3 regions of the Rahnella sp. ChDrAdgB13 genome follow, and region 1 is predicted to be linked to each of the others. Evidence: predicted binding sites of a transcription regulator. Region 1 holds the regulator's gene; each other region holds the start of a gene.
The links. Region 1 encodes CRP, which controls carbon source genes, mostly activating them, when cyclic AMP is high. Its sites were predicted from a motif close to ATGTGANNNNNNTCACAT; they were not measured.
Positions count from the first base shown of each region.

Region 1 (7,608 bases):
GCGGATGACAGCAATACGGACTGCGCGAAAGTGCGCTGCCCGACATCAAAATTCGAGACCACCGCTTTGGCGCAGGAACACGGATAACCGGAATGTCCGACGCCGGAGAGAAAGCGAAACGTCACCAGAAAACCGAGGCTGAATCCCAGCAAACCGAAGCAGAGCGCGAACCCGCCGAGCAAAAACAGCGAGATACCAAGTACTTTTTTGTAGCCGAAGCGGTCATTCATCCAGCCAGCGGGGATCTGAAACAGCGAATAGGCCAGGAAGAAAATGCCGGTGATGTAACCCAGCTGCTCTGGTTGCAGGTTAAATTCGCGCTCAATCGGCAGCAGCGCGAACCCCATTACTGTTTTGTCGATATACACCACCGCATAACCGACGAACAGCAGGAAGATCATCAGGGAACGACTTTTCATAGCGGATATCCCTTTTTGTTATCACCGCGTCAGAAGTTCTCACTGTCGGGCGAAAAGTAAAATGCGACATGCATCACGTAATCAACTGAATAACAACGTATTATTTATTCCAAATCTGAAGCTATCAGCTTTACAGGTTTGCCATAAGATGCAATTTTTGGGCGGGTGATGCTTTTTACTGATAGGGCTTTCAAGCGAGGCGACATGCGTTATTTACCGAAATTGCAGCAACTCAAGGTTTTCCAGCAGGTTATCCGCAGCGGCAGTATTCGCGGCGCGGCGCGGGCGATGAATCAGTCGCAGCCCGCGGTCAGTAGAACCTTGCGGGAACTGGAACAAACGCTTGAAACTCAGCTTATCGTGCGCGGCAATCAGGGCATGGCGCTGACGGAAACCGGCCGTGCCTTTGCGCAGCGCATGCAGTTTATTCTCGAAGAACTTGAACGCGCGGCGGATGAGATCCGGCAGATTAATCAGTATTCGCAGGGTTCGGTGGCTATCGGGTTTTCATCACTGCTGGCGCTGACGGTATTTCCGGCCCTTAGTGAAGCGTTCAAAACGCAATTTCCCCAGTCCAAACTGCTGATTAAAGAAGGCCAGCTTTCGACGCTGTTACCGGCGCTGCGTGAAGGGAAACTCGATTTTGCCGTCGGGACCGCCGGGCCGGGTTTTCCGCTGGAAGATTTGGTGCGTGAGCCGCTGTTTAGCGCCCCTTTTGGTGTGATTGCGCGGCAAGGCCATCCGCTGGCAGATGCCACCACGCTCGACGAATTGCAGTGCGCGCGCTGGGTGTTGCCGGAAACGGATATGGGTTACTACCAGCAGATTCAGCTTTCGATGAACGGCTTTAACGCACCAGCCGGGGAAACGCCGGTAAGAACGGATTCGGTAGTGTGCGGGCTGAATATGGTGTTGCAGTCGGATTATCTGACGATTGTGGCGAAGGCCATGCGCGCGCCGTTCGGCTTACAGGACAGGCTTTGCCTGCTCAATATCGATACGCTGCCGGAAGCGGAATATTGCGTGCTCTATTCGCAGAAATCGCCGCTGACGTTTGCCGCGCGGCGATTTCTGGATTTACTGCGAAGTCAGTGCCAGTCGTATCACTGGTCGTGACTTATTCGGCGTTCACTACTTCAAAACTGTGGGTGATTGTCGCGGCTTTGCCCAGCATCAGGGAAACGGAGCAATATTTTTCCGCAGACAGGCTGACTGCGCGTTCCACAATTTTATCCGTCAGGTCTTTGCCGGTGACGATGAAATGCAGGTTGATGTGCGTGAACAGACGCGGTGCTTCTTCGCGGCGCTGAGACGTCAGTTTCACTTCGCAGTCACGCACGTCGTTGCGGCCTTTTTGCAAAATAGACACTACATCAATCGCGCTGCAACCGCCCGCCGACATCAGCAACATTTCCATCGGGCTCGGGGCTTTGTCGCCCGCATTACCATCCATTGTGATCTGATGGCCCGACGCTGACTCACCTAAAAACGTCAGCCCTTCTACCCATTTTACGCGTGCGTGCATGTGCTCTTCTCCCGGTGGATAAATTCGTCAAATTTTCCCCTCAGACTACCCTTTCACCCAAAAACTGGCAACGTAACCCGATCGCCATCATGCTGAAGCGAGACAACAGAAGACAGCATTGCAAACCTGTGTTACAAACAAAGCCGAAACATACTTTCCAGTAAATTGCGGTGACGGTTTTTGCGGTTTAAGAACAGAACCCACGGTGTTAACAGCAATAATCAGGCTGTTTCACTCCGACATCCGCTTGCAGCATTTCTGGGGAGTTATATGCTGAAAGGGCGCTTTTTAAAGTAAGTGCCGTACAGGGAACTCTGAGCCCTGTGATTTTGGGCAGCGATAACAACAGAGGATAATAGCAAATGGTTCTCGGCAAGCCACAAACAGACCCGACTCTCGAATGGTTCCTGTCTCACTGTCATATACATAAGTATCCTTCTAAAAGTACGCTGATTCACCAAGGTGAAAAAGCCGAAACGCTGTACTACATCGTGAAAGGGTCGGTTGCCGTCCTGATTAAAGATGAAGAAGGCAAAGAAATGATACTGTCATACCTTAACCAAGGTGACTTCATCGGCGAGCTGGGACTCTTCGAAGAAGGGCAGGAACGCAGTGCCTGGGTGCGTGCTAAAACTGCCTGCGAAGTGGCTGAAATTTCTTATAAAAAATTCCGCCAGCTGATTCAGGTAAACCCGGATATTCTGATGCGTCTTTCCGCGCAGATGGCAAACCGTCTGCAAGTGACGTCAGAGAAAGTCGGCAATCTTGCCTTCCTCGACGTAACAGGCCGTATCGCGCAAACTTTGCTTAATCTGGCTAAACAGCCTGATGCAATGACCCATCCGGACGGGATGCAAATCAAGATCACCCGTCAGGAAATCGGCCAAATCGTCGGTTGTTCACGTGAAACAGTCGGACGTATTCTCAAAATGTTGGAAGATCAAAGCCTGATCTCCGCACACGGTAAAACGATTGTCGTTTACGGCACACGTTAATCCCTCAGAAATTGGCGCGACAGCTAACTGTCGCGCCTTTTTTATGGGCTAAGCTTTATCCATGACGCTATGGCGAAGACTGTTCTATCATCCCGAAGTTAACTACGCGCTGCGCCAGACGCTGGTGTTGTGCCTGCCTGTTGGCATTTGCTGGCTTTTTGGCAATCTGCAAATGGGTCTGCTGTTTTCCCTGTGCCCGGCCTGCTGCAATGTCGCGGGTCTGGATACGCCACACAAACGCTTTTTCAAACGTCTGATGGTCGGCGGCACGCTTTTTGCCCTGAGCAGCATTCTGCTGCAAGTGATGCTGGAAAGCTGGCACATTCCCCTGCCGCTCATCATGCTGTCGCTGGCGTTACTGCTGGGCGTGACCGGTGAAATCAGCCCGCTGCATGCGCGTCTGTTGCCCGGTGCGCTGGTGGCGACCATCTTCACGCTGAGCATGGTGGGTCTGCGCCCGATGTGGCAAGCTCCGGCGCTGTTCGCCGCAGGCACCGCCTGGTACGGTATCTTTAACTGGGCGTGGTTTCGTATTTCAAAAGAACAACCGATGCGCGAAACCCTCAGCCAGCTCTATCTGCAACTGGCAGATTACTTCGAGGCGAAATACAGCCTGCTGACGCAACACACCGATCCTGAAACCGCGCTACCGCCACTGCTGGCGCGTCAGCAACAGGTTATCGATCTGATTGCCCTGCTTTATCAGCAACTGCACATGCTGCCGCAACACGGACATCATCATCACCATAAGCGACTGTTCCAGCGTTTTCAGGTCGCACTCGATTTGCAGGAACACATCACGGTGAGCCTGCATCAGCCGGAAGAAGTGCAAAAGCTGGTGGAAGAAAGCCACGCCGAAGCGGTTATACGACGTAATGCGCAGGTGATCTCCGCCCGTCTGCGGGTCATCGCTGATGACATTCTTTATCACCGTTTATCCGGGCGATTTACGATGGCCAACGAACTGGCCGCGCTGGAGAAAATAGCCGCGCGCAATCCGGAGAATCCGGTCGGTCAATTTTGCTATTACCATTTCAGCCGCATTGCGCGTTTATTGCGGACACAACGTCCGCTGTACCGACGCGATCTGATGAACACTCAGCCCCGCTTACCTTTCTGGCCGGCGTTGAAAAGTTATCTTTCCTTTAAATCGGTCGCGCTGCGCAATGCTGCCCGGCTTGGCATCATCCTGGCGATTGGCAGCAGCCTTGGTCTGTTTTTCAATCTGCCCAAGCCCTACTGGATTTTGCTGACCATCATGCTGGTCAGCCAGAACGGCTATAACGCCACGCGCGTACGTATCCAGCACCGTGCGCTGGGGACGCTGGCCGGATTACTGATTGCATCCGGATTGCTGAAGCTGGAATTACCCGAAAGCACCACGTTGCTCTGCATGCTGCTGATTACTTTGTTGTCCTACACGGTTTTACGCAAAAACTACGGGCTGGCAATGGTAGGTATGACAGTGACAGCCGTGTATACCCTGCAACTGCTGGCGATGAATGGCGTACACTTTCTCGTACCACGGCTGATAGATACGCTGATCGGCTGTGCGCTGGCTTTCGGCGGCACCATCTGGTTGTGGCCGCAATGGCAAAGCGGTTTGCTGCGCCAGAATGCGCATCAGGCGCTGGAAACCTATCAGAACGCAATCCGGTTACTGCTTGAGGAAAATCCGGATGCCGCGAAACTCGCTTACACCCGAATGCAGGTCAATCAGGCGCATAATAAACTGTTCACCTCACTGAATCAGGCAATGCAGGAACCGGGCTTTAACTCGCATTATCTGGCGGATATGCGTCTGTGGGTGACGCACAGTCAGTTTATTGTCGAGCACATCAATGCGATGACTATTCTCGCCCGCGAGCACTACATGCTGCCGGAGAAACTGGCGACGGAGTATTTGCAGACCTGCGAAATCGCGCTGCAAAGCTGTCAGCAACGGTTGCTTTACGACGGGCCCGGTGGTGAGAACACCTTGTTTAATGCGCCGGAGCTGCATCCGGATATGCCGCTGACCGAAATGGAACGCCACCTGCGGAGGGTGATATCGCATCTGAGTGTGATGCATACTATTTCGTCACTGGCGTGGAAGCAGAGACCACATCATGGGATCTGGTTAACGCGGCGGGCGTAATTTATAACTCCCTCCCCTGCGAAAGGGAGGGGTGGGGTATTAAGGTCGGCTTAATTGTCTGAGTTGCCCTCAAACCACACCCCATCCCAGCCTTCCCCTCGTGAAAGGGGAAGGAGCAAAAGTAAAACCGTTCAGCTATTGCAGGATAGAAGTAAAACGTCGATCTCCCCTTCGCAAGGGGGGAGCAGTCAGCCTGTAACTTTTGCCACAGCTTTCTCAAAGCGCCCCATCCCTTCTTCAATATCCGCGAAGTCGATAACCAGTGATGGTGCAAACCGGATCACATTCGGGCCCGCCACCAGCATCATCAACCCGAACTCAGCGGCGGCGGCATGAAACTCTCCGGCGCGGTTTTTGAAGGCATCCGACAGCTCGGCGCCAATCAGCAACCCCTGCCCGCGGAATTCGCTGAAGACAGAATATTTCTGGTTGATGGCATCCAGCGCGCTGATGAATTTCTCGCGGCGTTCATTGATACCGGCCAGCACGTCTGGCGTATTGATAATATCCAGTGCGGCTTCGGCGACGGCACAGGCCAGCGGGTTACCGCCGTAGGTGGTGCCATGTTTGCCCGGCTCCATCACCGATGCAACGTCTTCCGTTGCCAGCATGGCGCTGACAGGGAAACCGCCGCCCAGCGCTTTGGCTGTGGTCAGAATGTCCGGCGTCACGCCGTAATGCATGTAGCTGAACAACTTACCGCTACGCCCCATACCGCTTTGCACTTCATCGAGCACCAGCAGTGCCTGATGTTTGTCGCAAAGTTCACGCAGCCCTTGCAGGAATTCTTTGGTGGCCGGTGTCACCCCGCCTTCGCCCTGAACGGGTTCGACCACAATTGCGCAGGTATGGTCGTCGATCACCGCTTTTACCGCGTCCAGATCGTTGAAGGGCACATGTACGATGTCAGCAGGTTTCGGGCCGAAGCCGTCGGAATATTTCGGCTGTCCGCCGACTGAAACGGTAAACAACGTGCGGCCATGGAAAGCGTTATGGAAAGCGATGATCTTACTTTTGTACGGGCTGTGGCGGTGGGAAGCATAATAGCGCGCAAGTTTGAATGCGGCCTCATTAGCTTCAGCGCCGGAGTTGGCAAAAAATACGCGGTCGGCAAAAGTGGCGTCGATCAACTTCTGAGCCAGTCGCAGAGCGGGTTCGTTGGTAAATACGTTACTGACATGCCACAGAGTTTCACCCTGTTCATGCAAGGCTTTAACCAGTGCCGGATGACAATGTCCGAGCGCCGTAACCGCGATACCGCCAGCGAAATCAACGTATTCGGTGCCCTGCTGGTCCCACACGCGGCTGCCTTTGCCCTTCACCGGAATGAATTTCGCAGGTGAATAAACCGGCAAAATCACTTTGTCGAACGTACCCCGATCTACCGCTGATTTTTCTGCCATAACCGTTTTCCCTTACTGAAGTAATATGAAAATATAATCACAAAATATGCATAAAAAATCACGCACAGGCAAACAGAAATCACACCTGATGGGTAAGTAATTTTATCAGCAAGATTAACTGATTAGATTTTAAGGAAATTATCCAGAAGCTGATGCCCCTGTTCACTCAGAATGCTTTCCGGATGAAACTGAACGCCATGCAGCGGTAAGGTTTTGTGCATGATGCCCATAATTTCGTCGCGCTGGCCTTCGCGCTCAGTCCACGCGGTGACGTCAAAACAATCGGGCAGCGTTTCGGGCGCAATCACCAGGGAATGGTAGCGCGTCACCGTCAGCGGATTATTCAGCCCGGTAAAAACGCTGTTGCCGGTATGGCAGATGGGAGAAGTTTTGCCATGAATGGCCTGGCGGGCGCGGACAATCTTTGCGCCGAATGCCTGCGCCATTGCCTGATGCCCGAGGCAGACGCCGAGAACCGGCAGTTTACCGGCAAAATGGGTGATGGCTTGCAGGGAAATTCCCGCCTGATCGGGCGTACACGGGCCGGGCGAAATCACCAGATGTGACGGGGAAAGCTGTTCGATATCCGCAATCGTCAGCTGATCGTTACGCACCACGCTGACTTTTGCCCCCAGCTCGCAAAAATATTGGTAGAGGTTGTAGGTAAACGAGTCGTAGTTGTCGATCAGCAGCAGCATGGTCAATCCCGGTAAAGTCGAAAAATTTACCGGGTAATTCTACGCATTTTTATCCGCAGGCTTCAGCCTTTTTGTCGATCAAGGTGCGCCGGTCAATGTGCCTCATCGATTTCACTGATCACCTGATTAAAAATCGCCACCAGGTCTGTTTCATCGCCAAAAACCGCCGTTTTGTTGGCGGCCAGCCAGCGCTCACGCCCGACTTTGGCCCACTCAATGTCATAACCGGCGTGGATAACCAGCTGCTCGATGAATATTCTCAGCGCGCGCCCGTTACCTTCCCGGAATGGATGCAACAGGTTCAGGCCGGTGTAATAGTGCGCCAGCCGTTCTGCCAGATTATCGTGCGGCCATCCGACCAGAAACTCCTCTTCCTCGAGTTCCTGCATCAGCGCGTTGCCTTCATTTTCGATGTATTCGAAATGGCAAAA
Region 1 is NZ_JAEMGT010000012.1:107,324-114,931, reverse strand. Features, by position in the region: gene J8X26_RS05145 (MFS transporter) at 1-419, opposite strand, end outside; gene J8X26_RS05140 (LysR substrate-binding domain-containing protein) at 624-1,535, shown strand; gene J8X26_RS05135 (OsmC family protein) at 1,537-1,944, opposite strand; gene crp (cAMP-activated global transcriptional regulator CRP) at 2,307-2,939, shown strand; gene J8X26_RS05125 (YccS/YhfK family putative transporter) at 3,001-5,076, shown strand; gene J8X26_RS05120 (aspartate aminotransferase family protein) at 5,265-6,479, opposite strand; gene J8X26_RS05115 (aminodeoxychorismate synthase component II) at 6,602-7,177, opposite strand; gene J8X26_RS05110 (putative adenosine monophosphate-protein transferase Fic) at 7,270-7,608, opposite strand, start outside.

Region 2 (7,608 bases), on a different contig from region 1:
TCATGCTTGGCGCCGACGTCAATACCGCGCGTCGGTTCGTCGAGCAAAATGACCTTCATTTCTTCCGACAGCCAGCGGCCAAGAATGGCTTTTTGCTGATTACCGCCGGAAAGGTTCATGATCAGCTGCTGGTCGCTCGGGGTTTTGATGTTCAGCGCTTCGATATGCTTGCGCGCATTTTTGGCTTCCCAGGCGTTGTTGATCAGGCACCCCGCTTTCACCGTTTTGCGGCGGGCGCTGATGTTGATATTGTCGCGCACCGAATGCACCGGAATGATGCCGTCGGCCTTGCGGTCTTCGGGGCACAGCATAATGCCGAGGCGGATGGCGTCAGCCGGTTTGCGGATATTCAGTGCTTCGCCGTCCAGCCTGACGGTGCCGCCGGTAATGCGCGTGCCGCCGAACAGGCCTTTCATCAGCTCGCTGCGCCCTGCGCCGACCAGCCCGAAAAGACCGACAATTTCCCCCTGACGCACGGTCAGGCTGACCGGCGTTCTCACGCCTGGTGCTTTGACGTCGTCCAGTTCCAGACGGATTTCGCCGTGCGGACGCGGCGCGTAACCGTAGATATCATCCAGATTGCGGCCGACCATAGCCTGCACCAGCTTGCTGTTATCGACCTGCGTCATGTCCTCGAAGGTCCGCACATAACGGCCATCTTTGAAAACAGTGACAGCGTCACTTAATGCAAAAATTTCTTCCATACGGTGTGAAACATACAAAATGACGCGCCCTTCGGCACGTAACTCGCGGATAACGCGGAACAATTGTTCAATTTCACGGGCAGACAGCGAGCTGGTCGGTTCGTCGAACGCAATGATTTTGGCGTTACGCGCCAGCGCTTTCGCAATTTCCACCATCTGCCACTGGCCGATGGAGAGATATTTCAGCGGCGTGTCCGGGTCGATATCCAGCCCGAGATGTTCCAGCTGGATTTTGGTTTCATAGCGCAGCAATTTGCGGTTCACGAACCCGTGTTTACTCGGCAACTGCCCGAGATAAATGTTTTCTGCCACCGTCATTTCCGGCACCAGATGCAGTTCCTGATAAATGATCGCCACACCGGCATCGAGCGCATCGGTGGTGTTGTTAAATGCCACCGGCTGGCCTTTGATGTGAATGTTGCCCTGCGACGGCTGATAGTTTCCGCTGAGGATTTTCAGCAGCGTGGATTTCCCCGCGCCGTTCTCGCCCATCAGCGCATGAATTTGTCCGGCGTAACAATTGAATGAAATACCGTCCAGCGCTTTCACGCCCGGAAAAGTTTTGCCAATGTCATGGAATTCCAGATACGGCGTGGCCGCATCAAACTCCGTCAGCGACGGTGTCAGCAAAGGCGTCTTGTTTGAAGATTGCTGAGTCATAGTGGCTACCTGGAAAAATATGTGAAGGATTTCAAACCGATTACTGCACCACAGAAAACAGTCGCACTTCTTAACCGTCGTCCGTGGTGCAGTAACTCAATTCAGATCAGGCAAAAGTTACATTAAGCCTTTCTTCTTCAGCTCTTCTTTGAAATTGTCGCGGGTGATCAGCACAACGTCGGTCACTTCGGTGAATTTCGGCGGTTCAACACCTTTGGTCACCCACTCATTCAGCATCTGGATACTTTTGTAACCGTGGATATCCGGGCTCGGTAACAGGGAACCGTAGAAGCCGGTTTGCGCGCTTTTTGACAGCTCATTCACCGCGTCAACCCCGTTGATGCCGATGCCGATCACGTTCGCCGCTTTAAAGCCCTGACCTTCTGTTGCACGCACGCCACCCAGAACGGTGTTGTCGTTCATGCCGATAATCAGCCAGTTTTTCACTTCAGGATGTTGCACCAGCAGGGAGTTACCGGCGTCCAGTGCGCCCGGGATATCGTTGGATTTTGTCGGCACTTTATAGATTTGTTTTTCCGGGAAACCGGCGGCCTTCAGTGCATCCATAGAACCGCTGGTGCGGCGGCGTGCGGTATCCAGCTCATCCGCGGTAATCGCCATTACGCCGGTATCAGCCACTTTCCAGCCGCGTTTTTGCATTTCCTTATACAGTTCCTGCCCCTGACGTTCGCCGATTTTGGTCGCCGCCATCATGACCAATGGCACTTCTTCCATCGGTTTGCCTTTGGCATTCACAAACTGGTCATCCACCTGGATCACTTTCATGTCATAGCTGCGGGCTTTGGCCATGATGGCAGGCCCCAGACGCGGATCCGGCGTACAGATAACAAACCCTTTCGCGCCGTTTGCCGCGAGGCTGTCGATGGCATTCAGCGTTTTTTCGCCATCCGGCACGGCAATTTTAATGACCTCGAAATTCAGGTCTTTACCGGCCTTATCAGCGAACCGCCATTCAGTCTGGAACCACGGTTCTTCCGGTTGTTTAACCAGAAAACCCAGCTTCGGATTGTCTGCTGCCATAGCTGAATGTGACATAACAGCCGCTAACCCGACCGCCGCCAGTGCCTTAGTGAATTTATGCATGATGTTCTCCGACTTTTATTGTTGTTTTTCACGATTCCGGCCTTAATCCGGGTGGCTGTCCGCAATCATGAAAACGTTATCATTGGCGTAAGGAAACAAAATCAGAGCGCGGCGAAGTCCGGTATATAGCGGATTTGCGTCACGCTCTGTTGTAAGACGCAGTAAGTTTTAGCGGTAATTTTGCAGCGGAATGTAGAGCGCTATCACACGGCGGGAAAACAGCAGGTTTGTACATAGATATAGCGATTTTAGCCAAACACTAACATTTGACCAACCTCACAGAAACATCATGGGGAGCAGATTTGTGCATACTTCCAGCTAACGCCTCCTCACTCACTTTTTGCCATCCTCCTACTGTTAGAGCAATTCGATTCGCCGCCGTAATGACTACGGCAAACCTGAAGGAGTGAGAAAGAATGACGCAAGGTGCGATTGCTCTTGGTCTTGATTTTGGCAGCGATTCCATCCGCGCACTGGCCGTTGATTGTCAGACCGGTGCCGAAATGGAAACCGACGTGGTTTACTACCCGCGCTGGAATGAGGGCCGTTACTGTGATGCGGCAATAAATCAGTTCCGCCACCATCCCCTTGATTATATTGAAGCGATGGAACAGGCGATTAAAAACGTCGTACAACGTCTTGGCAACGAACGCGCAGCACGCGTGGTAGGTATCGGCGTGGATTCCACCGGTTCAACACCCGCGCCGGTCGATAAAGACGGCAACATTCTGGCGCTGAATCCTGAGTTCGCCGAAAACCCGAACGCCATGTTCGTGTTATGGAAAGATCACACGGCGATAGAAGAAGCCGAAGAAATTAACCGTCTGTGCCGCAGCGGTGATTTCCCCGACTATTCCCGCTATATCGGCGGCGTCTACTCCTCCGAATGGTTCTGGGCCAAAATTCTCCATGTTTCCCGCGCCGACCCTGCTGTCACCAAAGCCGCCGCCTCCTGGGTGGAATTATGCGACTGGGTGCCCGCCCTGCTTTCCGGCACCACCGCGCCGGATAAAGTCGTACGTGGCCGTTGCAGCGCCGGACACAAAATGCTCTGGCATCCGTCGTGGGGCGGCCTGCCGCCAAAAGATTTCTTCGCCGCGCTCGATCCTTTGCTGGTTGAACACCTGCCGTATCCGCTGTTTACCAACACCGTCACCGCTGAACAGGCTGTCGGCACGCTGACGCCTGAATGGGCAGAACGCCTCGGCCTGCCCGCCTCCGTCGTGCTTTCCGGCGGCGCATTCGACTGCCATATGGGCGCAGTCGGCGCGGGCGCACAGCCTTACACGCTGGTCAAAGTGATCGGTACCTCCACCTGCGACATCCTGATTGCCGATAAAGAACGCGTTAACGACCGCGCCATCGCCGGAATTTGTGGTCAGGTGGAAGGCAGCGTGGTGCCGGAGATGATCGGCATGGAAGCCGGACAATCCGCGTTTGGCGATATGTACGCGTGGTTCAGCCGCCTGCTGAGCTGGCCGCTGATTCAGGCCGCTAAGGCGCATCCGGAACTGAAAGAACAACTCACCGCCTTGCAAAAAAATCTGCTGCCCGATCTGACCGCCGCGTGGGCCGCCAATCCGAAGCTGGATCACCTGCCGCTGGTGCTCGACTGGTTTAACGGACGCCGGACACCGTTTGCCAATCAGCGTCTGAAAGGCGTCATTACTGACATCAATCTCGGCACCGAAGCACCGGAACTGTTCGGCGGTTTCATTGCGGCTACCGCCTTTGGTGCGCGCGCGATTATGGAGTGTTTCGAACAACAAGACATTCCGGTTGAAAACGTTCTCACGCTCGGCGGTATTGCCCGTAAATCGCCGGTCATCATGCAGGTTTGCGCCGACGCCATGAACCGTCCGTTGCAGATTGTCGCCTCCGATCAGTGCTGCGCGCTGGGTGCCGCCATCTTTGCTGCCGTCGCCGCCGGGGAATTCAAAGACGTCCCTGCCGCCCAGGAAAAAATGGCGTGCAGCATCGAACGCACGTTGCTGCCGGATCCGCAGCGCGTCGAACAATACCAGCGTCTGTACGAACGTTATCAGCAATGGTGTGCAACCACTGAACTGCTGTTTGCAGCGAAGACAGCACACTGACTATTTTTTCGAAAACGGTTTTTTCAAACATCTGAAATTCAGGAGTGATTAATGGACGCGTTTAAACATCTCGAAGTGTGGTTCGCTATTGGCAGTCAGCATCTGTACGGGCCGGAAACGTTACGTCAGGTAAAAGAGAACGCCGAGAAGGTAGTCAATGGCCTGAACGCAGAAGCCGGATTGCCGGTCAAACTGGTGCTCAAACCGCTGGTCACCACGCCGGACGAAATCACCGCACTTTGCCGCGAAGCTAACTATGCGAATTCCTGCGTCGGCCTGATTACCTGGCTGCACACCTTCTCTCCGGCCAAAATGTGGATTGCCGGTCTGAGCATCCTGCATAAACCACTGTTGCAGTTCCATACACAGTTCAATGCTGAAATTCCGTGGGATTCCATGGACATGGACTTCATGAACCTGAACCAGACCGCACACGGCGGCCGTGAATTCGGTTTCATCGGCGCGCGCATGCGTCAGCAACATTCCGTGGTCGCCGGTCACTGGCAGGATGGCGAATCGCACCGCCGCATCGCTCAGTGGATGCGCGTTGCCGCGGCGAAGAATGAAAGCCAGCATCTGAAAGTGGCGCGTTTTGGCGACAACATGCGTGAAGTGGCGGTGACCGAAGGCGATAAAGTGGCCGCGCAAATCCAGTTCGGCTACAGCATCAGTGCCTATGGTATCGGCGATCTGGTCAGCGTCATCAACGAAGTCAGCAAAGGCGATATCGATACGCTGGTGGAAGAGTATGAATCCACTTACCGCCTGACGGATGCCGTGAAACTCAACGGCGAACGTCGTGAAAACCTGCTGGACGCAGCAAAAATCGAACTGGGGATGACCCGTTTCCTGGAGCAGGGGAAATTCGGCGCATTCACCACCAACTTTGAAGATCTGCACGGCATGAAACAACTGCCGGGGCTGGCGGTACAGCGTCTGATGCAAAAAGGCTACGGCTTTGGCGGCGAAGGCGACTGGAAAACCGCGGCCCTGCTGCGCATCATGAAAGTGATGGCCAGCGGCCTGAAAGGCGGCACGTCGTTCATGGAAGACTATACGTACAACTTCAAGCCGGGCAACGATCTGGTGGTTGGCTCGCACATGCTGGAAGTGTGCCCGTCGATTGCCAAAGAAGAAAAACCGCTGCTGGATGCGCAATATCTGGGCATAGGTGGCAAAGCAGATCCGGCGCGTCTGATTTTCTCCACCCCGGCAGGCCCGGCGGTCAATGCCAGCGTCATCGACATGGGCGATCGCTTCCGTCTGCTGGTCAATCAGGTGGATACCATCGAGCAACCTCATCCGCTGCCAAAACTGCCGGTTGCCCGTGCAATCTGGAAAGCCCAGCCTTCTCTGGCAACGGCGGCTGAAGCCTGGATCCTCGGCGGCGGCGCGCACCACACGGTGTTCTCTCAGGCGCTGGATATCGATGCACTGCGGTTGTATGCGGAGCTGTCCGGGATTGAGTTGCTGGTGATTGATAACGACACGACTCTGGCGGACTTCAAGAATCAGATCCGGTGGAATGAAGTTTATTACAAATTGTGCAGTCGCTGATTTGCTTGCAGAAGGCCGCTGCAATGGCGGCTTACACTGCTAAAGCAGATCGAAAACATTTCGGTTTCTTACGTGCGGTGATCACTTAACGCGCTGCGCCGAAACCGCCCAAAGGAGGAAAGTGCTCTTCCTCCTTTGGAATCCTCCACGCTTTTTCCAACAAGCGCTTCGCTGGCTGGCAATGTTTCAGGGACTTTTGCTGTTGCCGCAAAATCCCGCCGCTGCGCGGTTCCTTCCAGTCGGATTACAAACCGCGCGAAAAGATACGCGGTTTTCCACCTCTCCTTCCAGCGTGATTTTTGAAAGCGGCCACTGGCTATGTAATCCGAAAGATGGATGCTGGCTGGTTTTTATTTGCTCCTTCCCCTCTCACGAGGGGAAGGAGCAAACCAACTCGTTGTTATTTTTGAGAAAATTGAGATGGCGCGCTCAGAAATTTTGCTGACTGAGGGTTCGAGACCAATGGCTCGAAGCCCTCGGGGAAGGAACCGCGCAGTGGCAAGATTTCGCGCCACATTAGATTGTTCCAGAACATGTCCGTCGGCCCGGCGATAGCGCGTGTTGTAAAAAGACGCGGAGATTCCAAAGAGGGCTCGTCATAGCCCTCTTTGGTCGGTTTCGGCACCAGACGCTGAGCGGTCACCGCACGTGAAAAACCGAAATATTCCCGGTCATCCGTAAGCCGCCTGCAAAGGCAATTTGGTCACCTTTCTAAAAGGTGTCACACCCCGGTCACATTCCCCCTTTACCCTCACCTCCACTAATAAGTCCCAAAGAGGATAGTACAACCATGATCATTCCAGCTCATACCGGCGGGAATGCGCCGTCGCGCACCTGTCCCGCTATCGCTATCCATCAGGTTTCCCATTTCTTCGGGAGCAACCCGGTACTCAATCACGTCAATTTATCGGTGCCGGAAGGCACGATCCTCGCCCTGCTCGGCCCTTCGGGCTGCGGGAAAAGTACGCTGCTGAAAATGCTGGCGGGCTTACTGCATCCCGCATCGGGGCAGATCAGTTTCGACGGCGAAATCGTCGCCAGTGGCTCGTTCAGTCTGCCGCCGGAAAAACGTAATCTCGGCATGGCGTTTCAGGATTACGCGCTCTGGCCACACATGACCGTTCGCCAGAACGTCGCGTTTCCGTTGCTGATGCGCGGAATTCGTGGCGCGGCGCAGCAGGAAAAAGTGATGGCGGCGCTGGAACGCGTCGGGCTGGCGGATTTTGTCTCGCGCCGCCCTTCTGAGCTCTCCGGCGGGCAGCAACAACGTGTGGCACTGGCCCGCGCCATCGTCGCCGAACCCCGCATCCTGCTGTTTGATGAACCGCTGTCGAATCTCGACCGCGATTTGCGCGAAAGCCTGTGTGAAGAAATGGCGGTGTTGTTGCGCCAGCTCGGCACCACCGCGGTTTACGTCACGCACGATCAGCACGAAGCCCACGCGCTCGCCCATCGTATTGCCCGTATGGACAAGGGCGCGATCTCCC
Region 2 is NZ_JAEMGT010000086.1:29,424-37,031, reverse strand. Features, by position in the region: gene araG (L-arabinose ABC transporter ATP-binding protein AraG) at 1-1,364, opposite strand, end outside; gene J8X26_RS20240 (arabinose ABC transporter substrate-binding protein) at 1,482-2,468, opposite strand; gene J8X26_RS20235 (ribulokinase) at 2,885-4,564, shown strand; gene araA (L-arabinose isomerase) at 4,616-6,121, shown strand; gene J8X26_RS20225 (ABC transporter ATP-binding protein) at 6,912-7,608, shown strand, end outside.
Region 2: the regulator CRP is predicted to act here: its motif matches at 2,733-2,750, upstream of J8X26_RS20240 (arabinose ABC transporter substrate-binding protein).

Region 3 (7,608 bases), on a different contig from region 1:
GATATCGGCGGGTGTCGCTTCTACGCGTGATGTCGGGTTACTCAGCGGCATCACCACCGGACGCGCACAGTGTTTGTGCATTTCACGGATGATTTCTTCGGTGAACAGACCCGGCTGGCCGGAAACCCCGATAAGCACCGTCGGCTTGGCATGACGCACCACGTCCAGCAATGAAATGCTGTCGTTCGCCATGCCCCAGTTTGCCAGTGCGCTGATTTTCTGCACCAGTTTGCTCTGGAAATCCAGCAGGTTAGGCAGTTTGTCGGTTAGCAGGCCGAAGCGGTCAACCATGAAGACTTTCGCACGGGCTTCTTCTTCACTCAGGCCTTCGGATTTCATCTGTGCAACAATTTGCTCTGCGATACCACACCCGGCAGAACCTGCACCGAGGAAGGCAACGGTCTGGTCACTCAGCTTACCGCCGGCGGCTTTGCTGGCAGCAATCAGGCTGCCCAGTGCCACGGACGCTGTGCCCTGAATATCATCGTTAAAGCAGCAAAGTTCGTCGCGGTAACGTTCGAGGATCGGCATGGCGTTCTTCTGCGCGAAATCTTCGAACTGCAACAGCACGTTCGGCCAGCGGATTTTTACCGCCTGAATGAACTGGTCGACAAAGGCTTCGTACTCTTCGCCGGTGATGCGCGGGTGACGCCAGCCCATGTACAGCGGATCGTTGAGCAGTTGCGGGTTGTTGGTGCCTGCATCCAGCACAACCGGCAGGGTATATGCCGGGCTGATGCCGCCGCACGCGGTATACAAAGACAATTTACCGATAGGAATGCCCATACCGCCGATACCCTGATCGCCCAGGCCCAGAATACGTTCGCCGTCAGTCACCACGACCACTTTGACGTGTTGTTTGGTGGCGTTTTGCAGCATGTCGTCGATGTGCGCGCGGTTCGGATAAGAGATAAACAGGCCACGGGCGCGGCGGTAGATATCAGAGAAATGCTCGCAGGCTTCGCCGACGGTCGGAGTATAAATCACCGGCATCATTTCGCTGAGATGGCTGTCGAGAAGGCGGTAAAACAGCGTCTCGTTAGTGTCCTGAATATTACGCAGATAGATATGTTTATCGATGTCAGTTTTGAAATTCTGGAACTGGCGGTAGGCGCGATCGGCCTGTTCTTCAATCGTTTCAACGGCTTCAGGCAACAGGCCGTGAAGGTTGAAATTGCTGCGCTCTTCTTCGGTAAAAGCGCTGCCTTTATTCAGTAACGGGAATTCTAACAGGATTGGGCCAGCGTGAGGGATGTACAGGGGACGTTTGCTTTCGTATTCAAGTTCCATCGTTTTACTCTTCCGGTGCTCAGAATGTTAATTTTTATAGTTTAGAGACGAAAGGGTAACAGAGAGGAAACGGGGAATTCAAATCAGACAATGTTATGTAACTAATGACTACAGGAACGTAGTCATTAGTGTTAGGTAGATCACGAAACCCGGTAGTTTCAGCAGTTCAGTGTGGTGACGTCTTCGCAGCCGATGGCTTTCAGCGTGGCGCGGGTGGCGTCATTTTGGGTGATCAATGCGCCTTCCTGTTCGACCAGCACGGCGCGACGGACTTTCAGGCAGTCTTCGCCGGACAGGTTCAGCAGGATTAATGCCGCCTGTAGCGGAGGCAGGCTTGGGTTGAAAGCGGCGTTTTCCGCGTAACGCCCGGCAAACTGTTTGCCGTTAAGCGTTTCCAGTGCCACGCCGCTGTGCGATTTGCTGTACGGTGCATGGCTCTGGTTGCAGGCATCCAGCGCATGCGCAGCCAGCGCATCGTGGGTTTTCAGCGTGTAACCGTGATCGACTTTATCCATCAGCAGCGTGGTGATATCCAGATCCTTCGGCCCGAACGAATGCGGCAGATAGTCGCCGAGCGTGGCGACATCGCGATCCGGCAGATGGATATCCAGCGCCGTGCCGCTGGTCAGTTCATTCATAAACTGACGGCAATGGCCGCAAGGCGTGTAATTGACGGTGATTGAGGCCAGACGCGTTTCGCCACGCAGCCAGGCGTGTGTGACCGCAGATTGTTCAGCATGAACAGTTTGCTGCATCGGCGCACCGGCAAATTCCATGTTGGCACCGAAATACAGATTACCGGAGATTCCGCGGGCAATTGCGCCCACGTTGAAATGCGAAATCGGCGTCACAGAACAGGCTGCTGCCAGCGGTAACAGGGCGAATGCCAGCGCGTCGTCATTCAATCCTGTCTCTTGTTTTATCTGTGCAACATCCGCCGCAGAGAACATTGCCGGAAAGTCGTCATGTCGCAGAAATGGCTCAAGCGCGGAGGATAAATTTTCAGTGAGTGCCGCAAAGGCGGTATGAAAACGTGCGTGCATAAACATTCGATCTCGACAGTGATTACGGTTGAACAGTGTAAAAGTCATTCCATGAATGTAGTGTGATGAATGTCACTTTTTCGATGTAATAAGTTCAGAGTCATTACATTTTTGAGAGATGTTACGCAGAACAGTCGCCTTTTTATTCCTTTCCCCAACATCATCCGGGTTGAATCCAGGTGGCAACTGAGTGAACCCCGGGAGCATACATCAGTATGTAACCGGGGTGAGTGACCCATCTGCCGGGAGCAGACTGGAACGCTGCTTGTAGCGGCTCCTTCAGGAGTGAGGCCCATGGATGGGGCGGGTAACGCGGCCAAGGCAGAGTCAGCTCGAAGGATGACGGGCAATCAGTGGGACGGGAACCACTTGTCATTGATCTTCTGGAATTCGCCGTTGGCTTTGATACCTTCCAGCGCCGTATTCAGTTTCGCCAGCAGTTCCTTATTATCAGGACGCACTGCCAAACCCACGCCGGTACCAAAGTATTGCGGATCTTTAATCAGTTCGCCGACTTCACCGAGATTCGGGTTGGATTTCAGCCAGCCATTCAGCACGGCGGTATCGCCCAACAGTCCGTCCAGACGACCACTTTTCAGATCCAGAATCGCATTCTGATAGCTGTCATACCCGACGGTGGTGATCTCAGGATGTTTTTCCATCAGGTATTTCTGGTGGGTAGTGCCGTTTTCAAGACCGACACGTTTGCCTTTCAGATCGGCGATGGAAGAGTATTTTCCTTTCGGCCCGATGATCATCGCGGTATTGGCGTAGTAAGGTTGGGTAAACGTGACCTGCTTGCTGCGCTCTTCGGTGATGTCCATGCCGGAGATAATCACATCGAAACGACGGAATTTAAGCGCCGGGATCAGACCGTCGAACGGCTGATTGGTAAAGGTGCAGGTTTCCTGCATCTGCTTACACAGCGCATTAGCCAGATCGATATCAAAACCGATAATCTGGTTATCAGCCCCGATCGATTCAAACGGCGGATACGTAGCGGAAGTCCCAAAACGAAGGGTATCCGCAGCGGTGGCAGCAAAAGCAGTGGCAGACAAAAGGGCAGCGAGGATCAGCTTTTTCATGCAATACATTCCTGTTTAAAAAATGACATTCCCTTCACGGTACAGTTTACTGATTTTATTAATGTAATCGGGTAACTGGCAGGAAGTGAGACCGGTAATTAAATTGCCATTAAATGAATTTATATGCAATTAATTTGATTAAAAAATTATAAATCGGCGCGGGAACGATTTTACAGGCACAAAAAAAGGGACGATTTCTCGTCCCTTCAGATATTTTCTGCTTAATCAGTTGCGGCGTTCAAATGCCAGCGCGCGGCGTTCAATCAGACGCATCATCAGGGTCAGCAATCCGTTGACGCACAGATAAACCACACCGGCTGCGCCGAAGACCATCACGTCATAAGTCCGGCCATACATCAGCTGGCTGTGGCCCATCACATCCATCAGCGTAATGGTGTAGGCCAGCGAGGTACTTTTAAAGACCAGCACCACTTCGTTGGAATACGACGACAGTGCGCGCTTAAACGCGTACGGCAGCAGAATGCGCAGGGTCTGCGGTTTAGACATGCCCAGTGCTTCGCAGGACTGCCATTGGCCGGAAGGAATAGCGCGAACCGCACCCGTAAAAAGCTGCGTGGTATACGCGGCACTGTTGAGCGCCAGCGCAAACATCGCGCAAAGCCATGGCTGTGACAGCACTTCCCACAACCACGGGATTTCACGAATAGACGGAAACTGGCCCGGCCCGTAGTAAATCAGGAAGATTTGCACCAGCAGCGGCGTACCGGTAAACAGCGTGATATAGCCTTTCACAATCTGGCTGGCGACCGGCACTTTCAGCGTCAGAATCACGGTGAAAATCATCGCCAGCAGCAGCGCAACAATCAGCGCCGCCACGGTCAGTGTCAGGCTGGTGTGCAATCCTTTCAGGACTTCAGGTAGATATTCCCACATCAGGAAGCACTCCGTTCAAAGCGGGTGGTACGCAGTTCGATGCGCTTAATTACGAACTGGCTGAACAGGGTGACAATCAGATAAATGCAGGCCGCAATCACGTACCAGGTAAAAGGTTCTTGTGTCCGCGTGGCGATGCTTTTGGTTTGCAGCATCAAATCATTCACGCTGATCAGCGACACCAGCGCGGTGTCTTTGAGCAGAACCAGCCACTGATTGCTCAGGCCCGGCAGCGCGTGACGCCACATTTGCGGCATGATCAGGCGGAAGAAAATCGCCGATTTTTTCATGCCCAGCACCTGACCGGATTCCCACTGGCCTTGAGGGACGGCTTTCAGCGCTCCTCGCAGTGTCTGCGAAGCATAAGCGGAATACAGCAGCGAAAGGGCGATGACACCACAGACAAACGGGCTGACTTCAAAGTTTTCGATGGGCAGCTTTATCGGCACTGAGAACAGGCCGAGGTTAAGGCTAAAGCCATCCGCGAGCACCATCAGCAATTGTGACGACCCGAAGTAGATGAAAAGCACCACCAGAATTTCTGGCAGACCGCGCAGCACAGTGACCCACGCCGTACCGAGCCAGCTAAGTGGCTTCCACGGCGCAGATTCCCAAACTGCGAAGATCATCGCCAGAATCAGGCCGAGGACCAGCGCACAAACGGCAAGGCCGACGGTCATCCCGGCGGCGCTTGCTAAAGGTTGGAATTCAGTCATTGATAGGCAAACTTATTGCTGGAACCATTTTGAATACAGCGTCTTGTAAGTGCCGTCTGCTTTCACTTTTGCCAGAGCATCATTGAGTTTAGTCAGCAGTTCGGTGTTGTTCTGACGAACGGCAACACCCAGACCGGTACCGAAGTAAGTTGGATCAGTGATTTTGTCACCTACAGCGGCCAGATTTTTGTTTTGCTTCAGCCATTCGTTGACTACGGCGGTGTCACCGAACACAGCGTCCAGACGACCATTTTTCAGATCCAGCACGGCATTTTGATAGCTGTCGTAAGGCACGGCAGTAATTTCCGGATGTTTATCCATCAGGAATTTCTGGTGAGTGGTGCCGTTTTGCATCCCGACGCGTTTCCCCTTCAGCGCCGCAACGTCAGCGAACTGGCCGGCGTGAGCGATGAAAATAGCGGAGTTATCATAGTAAGCGTTGGTGAAAGACACTTGTTTTTCACGTTCTGGCGTGATGTCCATACCGGAAATAACCGCATCAAAACGACGGAATTTCAGGCTTGGGATCAGACTGTCGAAGGCCTGGTTTGTGAATGTGCAGGTAGCCTGCATCTCTTTACACATGGCGTTGGCCAGATCGACGTCGAAGCCCTGAATCTGATTGCTGGAGTCTACAAACTCAAACGGAGGATAAGACGCCTCCATCGCGAAACGGATGGTATCAGCAGCGCTGGCAGACAAACTGACGGTCGCCAGAACCGCGGCAATTACTAATTTTTTCATCGCTTACTCCGTAGAAAACATCAATCAATATGTTGATAGGAAACAGTTTTAGTGGGAAAGATAGCTCGCAAACTCTTTGGTTTTCGGCTGAGCGAAAATCGACGCGTCACCTTGTTCCACGATGCGGCCATTCTCCATGTACACCACGCGGCTGGCGGTTTTACGTGCCACTTCCACTTCGTGGGTCACAATCACCTGAGTAATCCCGGTGCCTGCCAGTTCGCGAATAATACTGACGATCTGGGCGGTAATTTCCGGGTCAAGCGCGGCGGTCGGTTCGTCAAACAACAAAACCTGAGGCTCCATCATCAGCGCACGGGCAATCGCCACACGCTGCTGCTGGCCACCGGAAAGGTGCAGCGGAAAACGATCGGCGTAATCGGTCAGGCGCAGACGGGTCAGCAATTTCTGGGCACGTTGCATCGCGACATCTTTTGTCAGACCCAGAACACGCATCGGGGCTTCCAGTAAGTTGTCGAGCACGGTGCGGTGCGGCCACAGATTGTATTGCTGGAAAACCATGCCGACGTTCTGACGCAGTTCGCGGATCGCTTTTTCATCCGGTTTGCGGGTGAAATCGAAGGTGTTACCGGCGATTTGCAGAGTGCCTGAACGGGGCATTTCCAGCAGGTTCAGAACACGTAACAGAGAGCTTTTACCTGCACCACTTGGACCCAGTAAAACGAGGGTTTCACCGGCAGGGCAGTCGAGCTGAATGTCAAAAAGCGCCTGATGCACGCCATAGAAGCAGTTGATGCTATTAAGTTGAATACTCATGCGCAAATAGTGAATAGCCATTGATGCCGCAGATGGTAACTTCCACAGCATAGTTATGCAACGATCACGGCTTAAAAATTATGTGTTGCCGCAGGAAGGCTAAAGTCTAGCACAACATATTGTTAACTATCTGTGACGGGGGTGTTGGTCAATGACGTTATTCATCACTGACCAACCGTTTTTGCGTGGTTTTTTTAGAAAGCCGGGCGCGTTACTGGTGTTCCAAAACCTGGCGTAATGTGCCGCTGGAAGCAAAATCAAGATTCGCCATGTAGCGGACATCATCGACTGTCCAGCATTTGCCTTCGCGCACCATTAACACTTCATCTTTCCAGCTCGTGGATGCGCCTTTGTCTTTCTCATGCGTGAAGGTTACGCGCAGAGGAATATTGCGGGCGTCGGTGTTTGGAATGGTCGATGCGCTGTCCACGGAGGCTGACGTCGGGCCATCAAACAGGCTGGAGAAAATGTCGCCATCGCCTGAACCTGCACCGGCTTTCTCATTTGGTGAGGCCGCGATATCGACTTTTGGCTGCGACTGCGCTTTAAGCAGCGCCGCGTAAAGTGCGGTGCTCAGATAAGGCCGGTAAGCGGCGAGCTGGCCGGAGTTCGGGATCCCGCTGCCGCCCTGTTTGATACGAAAATCATAGAATTGTTGGGCGACGCTGTCGGGGCCACCGTCGATACATGGCGCGCTGCGGCTACCAATATCCTTATAGGCAGGGTCGACCGTGGTACAGGCATTTAACATCAATACCAGAGGGATGGCGGCGACAAGAATTTTCTTTTTCATCGTATTCCTTACTGAAAGATTGAACATTTTCACCATGACTTTCTTAATCCTACAGTATAAAACCGATTTGGCTTAATGCATGGCACAGAGAAATGATACGTTCAGGCGGGATACATCGTTTATGCTATCCGGGTGCTTTTCTCCGACATGTGGACGACAACTGATAAGGAATACTCATGCAAATTTCAACGACTCCGACCCTGGAAGGTTTTACCATCGCGGAATATTGCGGTGTGGTCACAGGCGAAGCGATTTTAGGTGCGAAT
Region 3 is NZ_JAEMGT010000023.1:192,541-200,148, reverse strand. Features, by position in the region: gene J8X26_RS08465 (NAD-dependent malic enzyme) at 1-1,290, opposite strand, end outside; gene cdd (cytidine deaminase) at 1,449-2,333, opposite strand; gene J8X26_RS08455 (arginine ABC transporter substrate-binding protein) at 2,684-3,418, opposite strand; gene artM (arginine ABC transporter permease ArtM) at 3,644-4,312, opposite strand; gene artQ (arginine ABC transporter permease ArtQ) at 4,312-5,028, opposite strand; gene artJ (arginine ABC transporter substrate-binding protein) at 5,041-5,772, opposite strand; gene artP (arginine ABC transporter ATP-binding protein ArtP) at 5,821-6,549, opposite strand; gene J8X26_RS08430 (lipoprotein) at 6,761-7,342, opposite strand; gene J8X26_RS08425 (heavy metal-binding domain-containing protein) at 7,519-7,608, shown strand, end outside.
Region 3: the regulator CRP is predicted to act here: its motif matches at 2,394-2,411, upstream of cdd (cytidine deaminase).